DNA from 2 places in the Paenibacillus sp. MER TA 81-3 genome. Region 1 is predicted to be linked to the other one. Evidence: predicted binding sites of a transcription regulator. Region 1 holds the regulator's gene; the other holds the start of a gene.

Region 1 (8,443 bases):
TTGCGTGAACCGAGAACGTTCGTCCGTTCACCGACCATATATGGACGGCCTTCATTTTCAATATAGACGGTATCGATGCCGGATACGGCCGGAGGATGTTCGCCATAGTTCGTACGAGGCTGATATTGGCTTAAGACCTCGGACAGCGCTCGAATATGTTCTGGTGTCGTACCGCAGCATCCGCCCGCAATGTTCAGCCAGCCCTGCTCGGCAAACGAGGCAATCTTCCGTGCCAGCGAATCCGGCGACTCATGGTAGAGTCCATTCTCGTCCGGCAGACCCGCGTTCGGGTAACAGCTCACGGCAGACTTGGCAATCGATGCTAACGTACGTAAATGGTCGCGCATGAACTCCGGACCTGTCGCACAGTTCAGACCGATCGAAATTGGCTTCAGATGCTCCAATGAAATATAAAATGATTCAATGTTCTGACCTGCGAGCGTCGTCCCCATCGGTTCAATCGTGCCGGAAATCATTAGCGGCAAAGTCTTGCCCGTCGCTTCAAAGGCCCGTTGAATCGCAATAGAACCTGCTTTCACATTGAGCGTATCTTGAGAAGTTTCTAATAGTAACGCATCCACACCCGTTTCAATGAGTGCCACAGCCTCTTCATAATAGCTGTCAATCAACATATCGAACGTGATTCCGCCTGTCACCGACAATGTCTTGGTCGTAGGTCCCATCGCGCCCGCTACATAGCGTGGCCATTCCGGTGTGCTGTATCTGGCCGCAGCTTCCACCGCGAGCTTCGCTGCTGCCACGTTCAACTCACGAGCTCGGTCTTGAAGATCATATTCGGCTAATACGACACTAGTCGCTCCGAACGTGTTGGTCTCCAAAATATCAGCGCCTGCTTCGAGGTATTGTTCGTGTATTCGTGAAATAACATCAGGACGAGTCAACACGAGCATTTCATTGCAACCATCCAAATGCTCGCCCCCGAAATCATCCGGAGTTAAGTCAGCCTGCTGGATCATCGTCCCCATGGCACCATCTAAAATGAGAATTCGTTCTTGAAGTCGTTCTTGTAAAGTTGGTTTCCTCATCCCTCTGCCCACCCTCTATCTAAATGTTAGAACCTAGTTTAACAGATGTGGACCAATTAGGAAAGGATCGTATGTCCTCCATTGCAAATTGTTTCTTGCCCATTCATTTCCTCTGTAATATAATACGAAATAATAAATATCGGCAGGGAAACGAGGGATTGGCATGGCACAGATTCGAATCCGAAACACGAATGAATTGATCACTGGTGAAGAGAACGTTCGCTCTTTTTTGACCGTTCAAGGTGTATTATACGAGCATTGGGATCGTAACAAATTAGACGAAGCACTTCGCGAGAAATTTGTGTTGACCGATGAAGAGAAGCAAGTCATTTTGCATACGTATGAAGAAGAAATCCGCGACTTGGCCGCGCGCAGAGGTTATCAGACCTGGGATTTGATTTCTCTATCTGATGCTACGCCCAACATTGAGGAGCTGTTGAAGAAGTTTGAACAGCTTCATACGCATACTGAGGACGAAGTACGTGCCATCACAGCCGGCAACGGCATATTCATCATTAAAGGTAGCGATGATATAGGCTACATGGACGTAATACTTGAGGCAGGCGATGTCATTTCTGTTCCTGAAAGCAAGCCGCATTACTTTACGCTCATGGAGAACCGGCAAATCGTCGCAGTACGTTTATTTATTGAGACCGAAGGCTGGATTGCCCATCCGTTCGAGGATAACGCATTTCAGAAAGCGTAATGAACTTATCCAGCTTGTTATTCTAGGCAAAAAAGCGGTCCTCCTTGATTAGGTGGACCGCTTTTTGTATAACAGACAACAATTCAGCCTGCCTTCATAAGACAGTCAGCGTTACATATATGTAAATATAATTGTCCGCGTGAATCATTGCAGCAGCAGCTATTTTACCTCGAATGTCTTCTTCGGCATCGAGTGCATATCACGCGCCGTCACATGTGAGATGACATTATAGGTACCTGGCTTCTCGAACGTATGCTCCATTTGATAAGTGCCATCTTCCTTTAACGTCCCTTCAGCTCTTTCATGCTCTTCGCCTTCCATCCAGTATTCAAACTCGACCTTATCCGCATCATCCACCGCCTTATCGCTCTGCGTCACACGTGCAGAAATGATAATCGGTTCCTTGGCCTTAACCTCTTCAGGAACGTTCAACTCCACTTTAATCAGATCAGGAATCGTGCCGTCGGCGTTGCTGCCGCCATGATCACCGTGCATCGCATCACCCGGTTGATCAGTATGCTGATCATGACCCCCGTCATTGCCGCACCCTGCCATAAACAAAGCAGCGAGACTCAATGCAAGAACTGCTTTTTTCCACATTAATACATTCACTCCTTCAGTCCATTTCCAACTTGTCTTGTATCATTATAGACAACATTACCTATATAGTGATGACTCGATAGAGCTAATTCAGGTCAGTTTGTGTGGCGATTCAGTGACATTTGTCACATTTTACAAGAGAATACGCTAAATTAAATAAAAAAGCCTGCGATCTTCGCAGACTTCATGTGCGTAATATGAGTATTAGTGCTTCTTCGAATCGATCTCATCGATAACGGCAAACAACTCCGACAAATGAGAAATTTCATATTCAGGATGGATGTCGCCGGTGAGCTTCACCCCTTTGCGGTTGAGCCAGGCATGGTGCATGCCGACATTGTATGCTCCTTTTATATCGGTCGTCAGCTTATCTCCGACCATGAGCCCTGCGCTTGGCGCAATATCCAACAGAGACATCGCATGTTGAAACAAGCTAACTGCCGGCTTCCCTTCTGGATAGTTGCCAGAAATGACAAGGTGATCGAAGAACGGAATAATGTCTGGTACACCATCCAGCTTTTCTTGCTGCAGATCGGGGGACCCGTTCGTAAGCAAAAGCAGCGGATAGCGCGTCTTCAATTTGCGAAGCACCTCATATGTCTCTTCATAGACATACGATCTGGCTCGACGCTCTTTCATGAATTGCTTAGCCAATTCGGCACCTAGCGCCTCGTCTTCAACACCGACTGCTTTTAAGCCTTGGGTCCATGCCGACTGGCGATACATCGGCGCCAATTGTTGCAGCATGCGAAATTCCTGATGTTCACCACCCGTAAAATGTCCCCACAACGCTTCAAATGGATTGATACCGATATTTTGTGTGAAGGAATACGTTTCATAAGACGCGTACAGCTCTCGGGCCGCTTGACGAACTTCTGCTTCCAATTGATCTGGAATCGCTCCCGACTTGGACTGGGCGTACTGGCATGTCGCCGCAAACGCCTCCTCTACGCTCCGCTCGTCCCATAATAACGTATCATCTAAATCAAACAGTACAGCTTGAATGGACATGTCGGCTCCCTCTCTTACATTGACGTAATGCATATCAACTCTTTATCTCATCGTTACTTAACTGTACCGGTTGATTTCGATTCTTCCACGAACTCGATGCGATGCTGCTGTGCAAAGCTTTGCAGCCGTTTGCCCATCGTATCCGTATCATAGCGATTCATCGTGCGCGAAAAGACCCAACTGGAGCCCTTTCTGCTATGTTCTATAACGACATAACCAGGTTGTGCCACAATCTTCGTAATCTCTTGAGCCGGCAACGTCCGAATCCGGTTCCATTTAATCGTCGACAGCTCACCCTTGCCGATTCGGAGGAAAGGTCTTCTTAGGAAGAGAATAATCCCCAACCCCAGATAACAGAAGACCGTTACCCAATATAACGTCGGCGACTGGACATCCGTCATTGCTCCGCCAAGAAAGGCGTAGATGATAGTGAATCCTACGAGCACCATTGGCAGGATATAGCTGCGGCCTTTAAATTCTTCAAAGGCGACAGTGCTAGTCGACATCATCGATTTCCCTTGCTTCTTACGCTGCTTGTTCAGTTGTGTGCTGTTACGACGCACCTTGCGTTCCCAACTGCGAGACATGAATGTTAGCCCCCTTATTATTGCGACAATAAGACGTTGATGTACCTAATAAGCTCTTGCCTAATTGAATTTCAATATAATAATCGATGCAATTCCGGACAAAATCCGGTAATTACACCGACTTGGTCTATCGCTTACATTAATGAACAAGCCCGCCGGACCCGCCCTTTTCGCCCATTTGTTCTTCATCTTCAACAAAGCGAATCGTATCCAACTGGTTACGGACTTGCTTCCGGAATAAAGACAAATATTGCTCTCGCAGGCGCGCACGTTCCGCCAACTCCGTCTCGTTTAATCCTTCAGTTTTCTGCTTGCGGGCAAGCTCGTTTATTCGTGCGATCAATTGATCGATATTCATTGTCGTACCTCCATGTTTCTAAGCATATCTTCTACTTTGACATGGCAGGTCAAGCTTGTCAAGCAAGCGTATCGACTACAATCGCCATGGAGAAAGAATACAAAAATACATAGAAAGAGACCCATATTGAGTCTCCCGTTAAGCTTTAATATAAATGGTGAGTTATTGAACCATATTATAATCACTCTGTACAGTATGGCAAATGAACATCCCCGTATTACGAGCAGATATGTAGTGACCACTTAATATGTGATTTGATTACATCAATGGAAGAAAGACAATTCCCTATTCTAACTCCAAAGGCACAAGTATGACATCTCCCGCCAACAGCGTATGTCCTTCTATATCATTCAATACGATGATTTCATAAATGTATTGACGAATATCCATATGCTCTGGTTTGTAAGCAGCAGCAATAACCCATAAGGAATCTCCTGGCTGGACAAGCACCCGTTCCACTGCGCTCTCCATTCCTACCTGCTCCTGCACATCATCGTTCCCCCACGCTTGTACAATGCTGCCGCATGTGACGAAAAAGAGAGCGATCGTAAAGACGATAAGACGAAGTCGACGTATATATATTGAACGACGTTGCTTTCCTCTACCATTGCTGGCAGCAGTCGATACATTATAAATTGAACGATAAGTTGTATACATCATCTATCCCATCTCCCCAAACGCTTGTTCTATTACTTTCGCAAATAATTTAACACGAACACTTGTTTGAGTCAATATATTTTTAGAACATTAGTTCTCATATCATTCGTCTTTTTCTCCTTCCTATTCACGCCCGATAAAAGAGAACGCTTAAAAAGCGCGAGTTTATGCATTTTCCTTAGAACTTATGTTTGTACGAACGGAGGTTCTATGGTATAATTTTGACAAAAGAGTATTCATTGGAGTTGATACCCTTGTCTAAAATATCCAGTCGTCAACAAGCGATTCTTGATTTTATACGCAATGAAGTTCGTGGTAAAGGTTATCCACCATCGGTTCGCGAGATTGGCGAAGCGGTTGGCTTAGCCTCCAGTTCTACAGTGCACGGTCATCTGGATCGCCTTGAGAAGAAAGGCTTCATTCGTCGCGATCCGACGAAGCCCCGTGCAATTGAACTGCTCAGCCATGAACAATCCGAGCGTACGAATGAATTCACCCAGTCTGTAGCAAGAATTCCGGTAGTGGGTAAAGTAACGGCGGGTGAACCTATTACGGCAACTGAGAATATTGAAGACTATTTCCCGTTACCTACACATATGGTCGGGGACGACGAGAACGTGTTTATGTTATCTGTCATTGGTGATAGTATGATCGAAGCCGGAATACATAACGGCGATTATGTCATTGTTCGCCAGCAGCAGACTGCTAATAACGGAGATATCGTCGTAGCGATGACGGAAAACGATGAAGCAACGGTCAAGACTTTTTATCGCGAGAAAGACCATGTCCGTCTTCAACCCGAGAACCCGACATACGAACCTATTTGTCTGAAGCATGTGACGATTTTGGGTAAGGTCATTGGTTTGTTCCGAGATTTCCATTAACAAAACACAGCCTTTGGTTCTCCTCATAGGTGAATTATCGGCTGTGTTTTTATTTTCAAAAGCTAAATTTGTTATTTCCATTTATACGCTGCTTTTCTCGCACGCGTGTTGATCTTCTTGAAACATATTCCAGTTTTAGCGTCGTATTTTTACGCTGTTCTTCCCTCTCTTATCGGCTGCCATGACAATATACGCTCCATCTTGAACGGACGCCATCCACTCGAACGCAAACAAGTCGCATGAACAGTGCCATCACTGATTTTGTGAATGATAACACGGCGCTTCGTGATGTCGCCATGTCTGTCTTCATAAATGATCTCAATTGCTCGACCAATATAATGTTCAAGAAGCATGTCACTTCACCTCCATTCAGAACGTTTGTTCTTATTATTTGCGATTTCTCAAAGCATAAGCCAATAATCGTTCGTTTATAAAAAAAAGATGACTCCTGATGAATACCAGAAGTCACCTTTTGCAGTCTAGGCCATCGTGTTTTTCAAACCGTCACAATAAGGGTTACAATACATTTTTTCCGCTTGTCGTACTTAACTTAAAAAGTAAGATATAAAAATCTGCTAGGATTTATTAGACCAATGCACAGGATCTTTAGAGATCGGCATGAGGTGATACACCCCGTACGTTGCACCCACTTTTACAAGATCATCGTAATTCGAAATACTAATAGATGTTCCATCCGCTTTTTTTATAGTAGTCTTCTTGGTAACCGGGGAGTTCATATCAATTGCGTTTCCGCGAATATGATCCGAATCAAGTGCAGGGGCGGCCACAATGCTGTATGCGGCAACCATTTCAGCAGCAGCGTTTTTGGATTTAGTATATTTGCTATCATCATTTGGATGTACCCATTGAATATTGACGCCGCTCATTGAAGGAACATCTTTAGGACTGATTTGCCCTTTGCTAATTTTGTATGAATAATGCATAAGATATGCTCGTTCTTTTGGTCTTAACGTAGAAGTCACTGTAACCGTAATATTGGCATCCTTCATCGCTTTAATGAACTTTTCAACTTTAGGTCTGAATTCACTGCTCAAATCACTGACGCTTGCAGAATTAGGAAATTCTTGAACCCATCTCTTCCCGCTTATACCACTGTAAGTAGATGACGCTCCAAATGCTGTTGCAGGAACAACAAGTGATAAAGTAAGAATCAGCATAACAGCAACTTTAAATAGCTTCATATTAATACCTCCTAAAATATTGTTATTTTTTGCCTGATCCAAACATACCAAATATTCTCTATTTTTGATATAGTTTTCAAAAAATAATATATTTGAAAATGAAAAAGAGCCGTGACTCCCTACGAGTCTTCTCTTCTAGCAATGATTATTTGCGTGTATGGCTTCGTACACTATACATTTTCACAACCTGAAATCTATACGATAAGCTAAGCCCCTAGTTTATTCTAACTGCCCTGTAATCACCTCAAGCACTGTTTTCGACCTTTTCAGAAAACAGGAATCTATTTGCGCGATTTTCAATACACTTTATATTGTAATTACCTTATTTAAGGAGGTTTTTTTATGAAAATAAGAAAACTATTGCTTGTCTCTTTACTTGCTTTCAGCATGTTCCCACTCGCGGCTGGTGCAAATCCGGTACAAGATTCCGACACCAAATTAACGCATTGCCCCTCATCCCTGGTCACTGTTTAGAGCTCGGAGGAGATTTCCATGCGTTTATCTCATTGTTATCATCCTTTCTAGCAAAACAAAAAAAGCACCCGCAGGGATATATAAATTTGGAATATAACGGACTTTGCCGTCTTCAGCTGCATATAGCTTGGTGGTTTCTTCCCCGTCTTGGTAACGAATCATAATACCCAAATCGTAATTTCCTTCTCCGGTTTTATAAAGTAATAGATTAATCAACTTATTTTGTCCCGCAGTGTTTGTCCACTTATACCAATCGACATCCGTACTGTTAGTTATTGACATAGCAAATGCTACAACCCCAGCAGGTGTTGGAGTTAGCGGATGGGCTTGGTCTTTAGTATCTGCAAAACCAATAGCAGTTGGGGTAAATTCACTAGCAAATGCAGATGTGGACTATGCAAACAAGCAGACGGCAACAATAAGTAAAGATAAATCCTTTCTTATTTTCATCAGACTTCTACCTTTCTGATTTTTCCAAGTGTCATACTCTTATTTTTACCACTAAAAAGAATTACCCACATGGTACAAAATAGTCGCTGAATAATCAGCGACTCCATCAAAAATTCAAGGACTAATTACAAATGCGTCGAAATTAATCGGGAAATCCGATTTATTAATATAGTACATGCTATATGTCCCAGGAGATAATGTAGCAGGGGCATTGTAAAACTCACCGAGAATCTTTTTCAACTCCACTCACTCCTCCGAAATTATTTCCTTTATCCGGATCAGAATATTGAGTTTATTTGAATATTATTCCTTCTATATACTTATTCACAAAATCATACTTGTCCTTATATATAACCCTGCTTATCTTATCCAATGATGAGAAATGCCCCCTGTAATTGGACGGCTGAGTTTGTCGAGCCTAGCACCCTTTCGTGCCATAATAAATTTCAATTGATAGTTTATATTCTT
Region 2 (8,443 bases), on a different contig from region 1:
CAACAATGTCCGGTAACGATGATTAAAGGCGTGAGCGCTTCGAAAGAACAAGAGCTTCACGCCTTTGGCATCTTTACTGTTGCTGATTTGCTCGATTATTTCCCGTTTCGGTATGAAGATTTTCGTCTTCGCCATTTGAGCGAAGTGAAGGATGGAGACAAGGTTACCGTTGAAGGACGTATTATGAGCGTCCCTGTCCTGCAGCGATTTGGCCGCAAATCACGCCTGACGTGCAAGGTGATGATCGATGAATGGCTTGTCACTGCAACTTGGTTCAACCGTCATTATTTGCGTGAGGAGCTTACGCAAGGACGTGATATCGTATTAACCGGCAAGTGGGACGGGCGCCGCATGCAGCTTACCGTATCGGCATCGGAATTCCCGGACCGTGGCGGCGGGCGCAAGGATACGCTGCAGCCGGTGTATTCTGTGGGCGGCAAGATTACACAGACATGGATGCGCAAGACGATTGCACAGGCATTGCAGCAGTTCGGGGAGGCGGTTCCGGAGCTGCTGCCGGCCGAACTCATGCGGCGCTATCGGTTAATGCCGCGTAAGCAGGCCGTACGGGCGATGCATGTGCCGCACGATGTCGAGGAGGGCAAGCAGGCCCGCAGACGAATGGTATACGAGGAACTGCTCTTATTCCAATTGAAGCTGCACGCCTTTCGGGCGGTAACACGCGAGCGCGCTGACGGTGTGCCGCACGAAGTCGACAATGCGACCGTCCGGCAGTTTGTGCGCAGTTTGCCGTTTGAACTGACCGAAGGCCAGAAGCAGGCGGTTACTGATATATTGCATGATATGCGCTCGCCATCTTGCATGAATCGCTTGCTGCAGGGCGATGTAGGCTCCGGCAAGACGGTCGTGGCGGCCGTCGCTCTGTACGCCGCGGTTCGGGCGGGATACCAAGGTGCGCTGATGGTACCGACCGAAATCTTGGCAGAGCAGCATCTTCGTTCGCTGAAGAAGCTGTTCGAGCCGCATGACATCGAAGTAGGACTGCTCACGGGCAGCCTGACCGAACGCAAGCGGCGGGATGTGCTTGGCGCGCTGCAGATGGGGATGACTAACATCCTTGTCGGCACCCAAGCGCTGATTCAGGACGACGTGCATTATCGCAAGCTCGGACTCGTCGTTACCGACGAGCAGCATCGCTTCGGCGTGAATCAGCGCAGCGTTTTGCGGCGCAAAGGACTGAATCCCGATGTGCTGACGATGACAGCTACGCCGATTCCGAGGACGCTCGCGATTACGGCGTTCGGCGATATGGATGTGTCCTCCATTCGTGAGCGGCCGGCTGGGCGGAAAGCGATTAAGACGTATTGGGTAAAGCACGATATGCTCGATCGGGTGCTTGGCTTCATACGTCGTGAAGTATCCGCAGGCCGCCAGGCTTATATCATCTGTCCGCTCATCGAAGAGTCGGACAAGCTGGACGTGCAAAATGCGATCGATGTGCATGTGCAGATGCAGCAAGCTCTTCCCGACCTTCGCGTCGGCCTGCTTCACGGACGCATGTCCACGGCAGAGAAGGATGAAGCGATGCGTTCGTTCAGCTCCGCCGAGACGCATGTGCTCGTATCGACGACCGTCATCGAGGTTGGCGTCGATGTGCCGAACTCTACGCTCATGATCGTCATGGACGCAGAGCGCTTCGGTCTGTCGCAGCTGCATCAGCTGCGCGGGCGCGTCGGACGCGGCGGCCATCAATCGTATTGTATTCTGATTGCCGATCCAAAATCGGAAGTGGGGCAAGAGCGGATGCGAATCATGACGGAGACCGACGACGGCTTTGAGCTGTCGCAGCGCGATTTGGAACTGCGTGGACCGGGTGATTTCTTCGGTACGAAGCAGAGCGGACTGCCTGAATTTAAGCTGGCGGACATGACGAATGATTTCGCTGTGCTGGAGCAAGCGCGAGATGATGCGGCGGCGTTTATCCGCTCGGAATCGTTCTGGACTTCGCCTGAGTATGGGCCGCTGCGTGATGTGCTGCAGCAAGAGCAGCTGTTTCAGGGAGAACTTCTGGATTAATCCCGTTTCCGGCAAATCTAAAAACGGGCGGATAGTAGACAAGCGGGCGGGCATATATTGGAACTAATGCAGCTTGTGTCCCAAGGACAAGGGCAGCTTATGTTCCGGAGGTGTTACACCGCATGAGTTATGTGAAATACGGCATTAGTCCGCAGTTAGTTGAGCGAATAAAGCAAAAGCTAAAAAATCCGGCAGCAAAAGAGCGCGTTAAGCTTATTTTGGATGGAGTCACGAAGGCGGACTTGCAAAATCGCCCAGCAGTGCGCAGCCTGCTGCGTAAAATCACACAGGCATTGAACGAATCGTTGAATACGCAGCAGGAAGAGCAGATCATTCAGTTCGTTATCGCGCAGAAGATTGACCCGAACAACACGTTTCATCTCCTGAAGCTGTGGGGGATGTTCCGGTAAATTCAATTATCGTGAAGGAAAGCTCGGTTTTACAATGAACCGGGCTTTTTGACCTTTTCTATGGCCCTGTAGTTTCTTTCCCCTTCCTGAAGAAGAGTATGTCAGTTCGCTCCTTTGCCACACTCTCCCCACCGTTCAGAACAGCAGCAACCCATTCCCCTGCAAACGAGTTCCCTCATCGCGTTAAAAAAACGAATCGAAAATATAATTTTTTGTTCATAGCCAGAGAACATGATGCGGTGCTTCCGTCTATGGTGCTTAGCTCTATTCTCCCATACAGTCAGAAAGGGTAATGTCGAGGATAAGCCTCATGCCGTTTAAGTATGGATATTATGCTACAGAGCGTCGGTTCATGCTCTGGCAGTTAAGCGGACAGCATCTAAAGTCATGATCGGACGTACCGCTCCCTGATGAAAGGGGAGAATGAAGCAAGGGCAGGATGAAGTGATCCCCTTTAGTCTGAATGAGCTATTGCACGAACGGAACATTGCGTTATTCATGAAGAGTGGATGCTTTGCTATTCGATAGATGTTACGCCTTTAGGAGAAAAAGCAACTCTTATCCAAAATGAGGTAAAGGGGACGTTCATATGGCGGAGCAGCTGTATCCTCATTCGCGCACAGGCCAACGAATGATTCCCGCTGCCGGTCATGTTGACATAAAAGGTCCCATTGGTGGTGGAGGAATAATGAAGTGATTTAGGAAATAAGCAGGTGGGGGTATCCGACTTAGAGCTGTTGAATCCAAGTCATTGGGATGAGACTGTGTGTGGGATGACTCGCTTCAAAGACGAATGCCAGTTCTCCCAGCGGATACCCTCTCCCTGTATTTGTTTCGTGTCTAATCTTAATAGGCTGTTACAGCGTCTGGATGCAGGTTGGGTCATCTACTCGCGTATTGCCTACCTTCGCATCCACCGGGTAAGCTTCCATTTCTGCCGCAGAATAAGGGCGGAGGACGGATTGAAGCTGTCCCGTGTCGGTGATGCGGCGGTCAAGCCAGAACGACAGCTGCTCCTCCGGAACGATGACGGGCATCCGATCATGGATGGAGGCCATCAGTTCATTCGGCTCCGTCGTAATGATGGTGCACGTGCTTACCTTTTCCCCTTCGGCGTTCAGCCACGTATCATATAATCCTGCCATGCTGAACAGCTTTCCGTCCTTGCGGACGATGCGCATCGGCTGCTTCGTGCCGTCCGCGTGGCGCTTCCACTCATAGAAGCCGTCTGCCGGAATGATGCAGCGCTTGCGTTCGAACGGCAGACGGAATGCCGGCTTCTCTTGCAGCGTCTCCGCCCGTGCGTTGATGGTGCGCCATGCTATTTTATCGTCCTTGGCCCAAGCGGGAACCAAGCCCCACTTCAGCGGGCCGAGCCGCAGCTTCGTTCCGTCATGAATAAGGGCCAGCACTGCTTGGCTTGGGGCAATATTGTAGCGCGGTGTATGAAAAGGGATGGCCGCTCTCGAATCGATTGAATAATAAGCCATAAGCTGTTCCACTGTAACTGTTAACGTAAATCTTCCACACATGACAGCTGCGCATCCTTTCTTCTTGTGCTGGGATCGTATTGAATACGATTATGATGCCGGATAGGCTCCTCTCCATATTATCACAATCCGATGTTGGTAGTGGAATACAAAGGCTGCATAGTCTGCCCAAGGGGGGGGATATATGCGGGCACCCTCATATGTAATATATCCCGGTTGAAACGGGAATATATGTTCGGTATTCTGTGTATATATAAGAACAGACGTTCTTTGTAGGGGTGATGTTGTGGTGCGGGATGTAATACAGGATGTAATGTGGGACGTAAGAGCAACTATATGAGCAAACCATCGGAACGGATTATTATGCTGGCAGACTGTCAATCTTTTTATGCAAGTGTTGAAAAAGCAGCTCACCCTGAATACAAGAACAAACCGCTCGTCGTAGCGGGAGATCCTGCGCGGCGGTCAGGAATCGTCCTTGCCGCATGTCCGCTTGCGAAGCAGCACGGGATTACGACGGCAGAACGCCTTGGCGAAGCTGTGGGCAAATGTCCGGAGCTCGTTGTCGTTCGGCCCCATATGGAGGAATACATTCGGGTATCGCTACACATTACCGAAATATTGCAGTCGTATACTGATTTGGTCGAACCGTACAGCATTGACGAGCAGCATCTGGACGTGACAGGCAGCCTGTCGTTATTTGGTGATCCAGAAACGATTGCAAAGCGCATTCAACAACAGGTTCAAATGGAAACCGGCGTGTACACAAGAATTGGCATCAGCTGCAACAAGGTCATCAGCAAGATGGCGTGCGATAACTTTGCGAAGAAGAACGCCAACGGAATCTTCACCCTTTCGCGGCAAAAACTTCCTGACGTGCTGTGGCCGCTTCCTGTGCATCAAATGTTCATGATCGGTTCAAGGATGACCGGCCATTTGCACCGGATGGGCATCCGCACGATCGGAGATTTGGCGCAAACGCCGTTATCCAAGCTGAGGCAGCGGTGGGGGATTAACGGCGAGGTCATCTGGCGGATTGCCAACGGTATCGATTCGTCGCCCGTCACGCCGGGCACGCACGATCGGCAGAAGGGAATCGGCCATCAGATGACACTCCCGCGGGACTATGTCATGCAGGAAGAGATCGAGATCGTCATCCTGGAGCTGTGCGAGCTGGTCTGCCAGCGCTGCCGGACGAAGGGATATATGGGGCAGGTCGTGAACGTTGGCTGTCAAGGAGCGGACTTCGACCGCCCGACAGGATTTTCCCGGCAAATGAAAATCGAAGATCCCACGAACATAACGGACGAGGTGTATCGTGCGGCATGTATGCTGTTCCGTCGGCACTGGAACGGACTCCCGGTGCGCAAGATCGGTGTGTCGCTGACAGGTTTGACCAGCAGCGAAGAATACCAACTGACTCTGTTCGACGACCGTGAACGAAAGATGGCATTGGAACGCACGACAGATTGGATTAAACAAAAATATGGCGATACGGCGATAATGCGAGCGACTTCTTTGAAGGAGGCTGGCCAAGCGAAAGACCGTTCCCGAAAAATTGGAGGGCACTACAAATGAGTAAAAAGCTAAAAGCTAATGGTTTATTTGAATCTTCGCGGATGATGCTTCCCGAGCATAAGGAGGCATACGTCCGTCATCAGCAGAGCTTGGAGCGAAAGCGGCGGCCTGTGTTAGATGCGCAGGAAGTAGAGCAAATAGCTCGTGCCATTGCCGAATCCATATGGAATGGTACATCGATTAGGTTGACGGTATACAGTGAATGGGAAGACCGGGAGCTTATCGGTAAAGTAGTCCAGTTCGATAAACAACAAGAACAGATTAAATTGCAGGGGACTGTAGAGTGGGAATGGATTAAGTTCTGCGACATTGTAGGCGCCAGCTTCGCTCTATAGTCTATAGGAGGTTGTTCAAAAAGCCGGCTCCCGAACGAAGGAGTCGGCTTTTTGGTGCCAGCATGCACGATGACACGATGATTCGGAATTGGGTATTGTAATCCATCGCTCGCCAGCTTCGAGTGCGGAATAGCATGAATTAGCAGCAGAGCATGCGACAATGGCGAATATAGGCGGCTTCTGCGGGCATGTCACAGATTGTGAGCGCAATTGCCACAAAGCCCAATTACGTGGCAGACACGTGTAAATACTTTTGCATTAAGCTCCTCACCTCTGCTCGAATCAGCCCACGAAGCATATAGAACGAGTGATGGTACCCACGGCAGACGTACTGGACGCGCACGCCATGCTCCTGACGCTCCTCCTCGTATACTTTGATGCCGCGCTGACGGAACTGCCGCCGGAGACGGAACAGGTCGGTTGAGGCGTCGTCTTGTGCCTGACGCAGCCGCTGAACGTAAATGTCAGCCAACTTCAGCCCTGAAGAGGCAAGACGTTTAATATCACGCTCCAGCACATCGAGAATGAGCGTCTGGATGACGTATTGCTTAACAATGAAGGCATCTTCCCCATCGTGTGGAGGAGAGCCATTCGCAGCGGAAAGAGAACCCATTCCTATCTCTTCCTCCTTCATTTTTATTTGGCCAAGGGTAAATAACAAATCCAAAAAATACGAACTTGTGTTCTTATTATATTTATAATACCGAACAAATATTCGTATTTCAATAGGCGTTCGTGGTCAAAAGACGTAAAAATGATTACAATAGAGACAAAAGTCTCGTCAATACTCCGTCATTCGCAGAGATGTTGGCAGCAGGAAAGGAGAGGTAGGAATGCACATTACGCTGCACCGCGGGGAGATATTGTTTCGCCAAGGAGATCCAGGCACTTACTTATATCGCATCGCGAGCGGCCTGTTCAAGGTTACGCGTCTGCATGAAAACGGCAATATCGTGCTGTTTAACATTTTGTATCCGGGGGAGATTGTGCCTCACCATTCGCTTATTTCGCCCAAGGATTGCCACGGCACGTCCATTGCTATGGTGACAAGCGAGGTGGAGCGTATTCCGGCAGAGGAATGGTATGAGGAGCTTCGTCTCTATCCGGACAAAGCGCTGAGTATCGCTAAGCTGCTCCAAGAGAAGCTCAGATTCATGCAGCAGCGCATCGATCATTTGACAATCGGTGCGCCGGGGGAACGCCTGCAGCTCTTGAAGAAGTGGCTTGACAGTTATACGAAAGAGGCGCCGTTAACGGAACTGCTGACGCAAGAAGAGATTGGTCAGCTTATCGGTGTGCGCCGCGAGACCGTCAACCGGTTAATTCGGCAAGGCGGTTCATAACAGAAGAAGACAAAGACGAGGCCAAGGTAACCGGATGTGCACAAGCATGCCGTACCTTGGCTTTTTTGCGAAACGGATAGAACGTACCGCTAGAACGAGCGCTTCGTCTGGAAAATCTGCTGAGGAGTTATTCTTATTCTCTTGCTTATCATGGGACATTCTTCTCTCTTCATATGTGTAATAAAGACGGATGTATAGTGCAGTGATACGAAGGAGGTAATAAAGCGTCATGGGGAACGAGTTTGAAGCGCAAAGTCTGCCTGAAGAAGGGGTGCCACCCGAATTCAGGGCAGGTTGCCATCCGGCAGGCAGATCACAGGAACGGATATATGTGCCGTACCGAAGTCCGTGCGATCCTTGTCCGCCGCTGCCATTTAAAACGTATGTCGTGCCGCCGAATCAATTCATCGTCTTCCAGCCGCCGAATTGGCCGCAGTTTCCGCCTGAACAAGCTCTGCGCTGCGGGACGCTCTGGCCGGCGCTACACAGCCCATATCGGCCTAGAAGGGGACGGGAGGGAGAGGCAACATGAACGCGCATCCTTTTCATACCGAGGAGTATAGGCAAGCGTTGGAGCAGCTGCAGGTCGTTGATTTTGTGCTGCTGGAGTTGAATTTGTACTTGGATACGCATCCTTGGGATGTGCAGGCCATTCAGCAATTTAATCATTATACGCATGAGAGGATGAAGATGGCCAATCAGTTTCAGGAAAAATACGGCCCGCTGCAAAACTATGGGCGTGCGTATTCAGGATGTCCTTGGTCGTGGATAGAGACGCCGTGGCCGTGGCAGGTGTGAACATTGTGACGCGAACGTTAGACTGTGAAAACATTATTGAGTAATCGATGAACGATAAACAGAAATGGATAGAATGGAGAACAGGATAAAATGGAGAACATCCAAAGGAGGGGACGCTTGATTGTGGGTGTATGAGAAGAAATTACAATATCCCGTCAGGGTTAGCAAATGCGACCCGCGTATGGCAAAGCTCTTGCTGGAACAGTACGGCGGCGCGGACGGCGAGCTAGCCGCAGCGCTTCGTTACTTGAATCAGCGTTACTCGATACCGGATAAAGTGATCGGCCTGTTGACCGATATCGGGACAGAGGAATTCGCCCATCTGGAAATGATTGCCACTATGGTCTACAAACTGACCAAAGATGCTACCCCGCAGCAGTTGGATGCGGCCGGTCTGGGACCTCATTATGTGGCGCACGATAGTGCGCTGTTCTATAGCAACGCCGCGGGCG

Evidence for each region. The regulator LexA, encoded in region 1, represses DNA repair genes until DNA is damaged. The targets are predictions, from matches to a motif close to CGAACATATGTTCG.
Region 2: a site for LexA is predicted at 6,555-6,568, ahead of M3650_RS00760 (YhjD family protein). Genes of this name have one in related genera too.

The regions. Positions count from the first base shown of each region.
Region 1 covers NZ_JAMAWB010000009.1:256,799-265,241, forward strand. Annotated here, with positions in the region: gene metH (methionine synthase) at 1-1,046, opposite strand, end outside; gene M3650_RS15375 (cupin domain-containing protein) at 1,210-1,752, shown strand; gene M3650_RS15380 (FixH family protein) at 1,912-2,352, opposite strand; gene M3650_RS15385 (HAD family hydrolase) at 2,557-3,363, opposite strand; gene M3650_RS15390 (methyltransferase) at 3,417-3,950, opposite strand; gene M3650_RS15395 (DUF896 domain-containing protein) at 4,090-4,308, opposite strand; gene M3650_RS15400 (LysM peptidoglycan-binding domain-containing protein) at 4,594-4,968, opposite strand; gene lexA (transcriptional repressor LexA) at 5,220-5,849, shown strand; gene M3650_RS15410 (hypothetical protein) at 5,999-6,202, opposite strand; gene M3650_RS15415 (D-alanyl-D-alanine carboxypeptidase family protein) at 6,425-7,051, opposite strand; gene M3650_RS15420 (hypothetical protein) at 7,550-7,807, opposite strand.
Region 2 covers NZ_JAMAWB010000001.1:152,624-161,066, forward strand. Annotated here, with positions in the region: gene recG (ATP-dependent DNA helicase RecG) at 1-2,037, shown strand, start outside; gene M3650_RS00740 (stage VI sporulation protein F) at 2,160-2,447, shown strand; gene M3650_RS00745 (SOS response-associated peptidase) at 3,305-3,979, opposite strand; gene M3650_RS00750 (DNA polymerase IV) at 4,274-5,515, shown strand; gene M3650_RS00755 (YolD-like family protein) at 5,512-5,850, shown strand; gene M3650_RS00760 (YhjD family protein) at 6,077-6,463, opposite strand; gene M3650_RS00765 (Crp/Fnr family transcriptional regulator) at 6,684-7,193, shown strand; gene M3650_RS00770 (spore coat associated protein CotJA) at 7,423-7,725, shown strand; gene M3650_RS00775 (spore coat protein CotJB) at 7,722-7,991, shown strand; gene M3650_RS00780 (manganese catalase family protein) at 8,113-8,443, shown strand, end outside.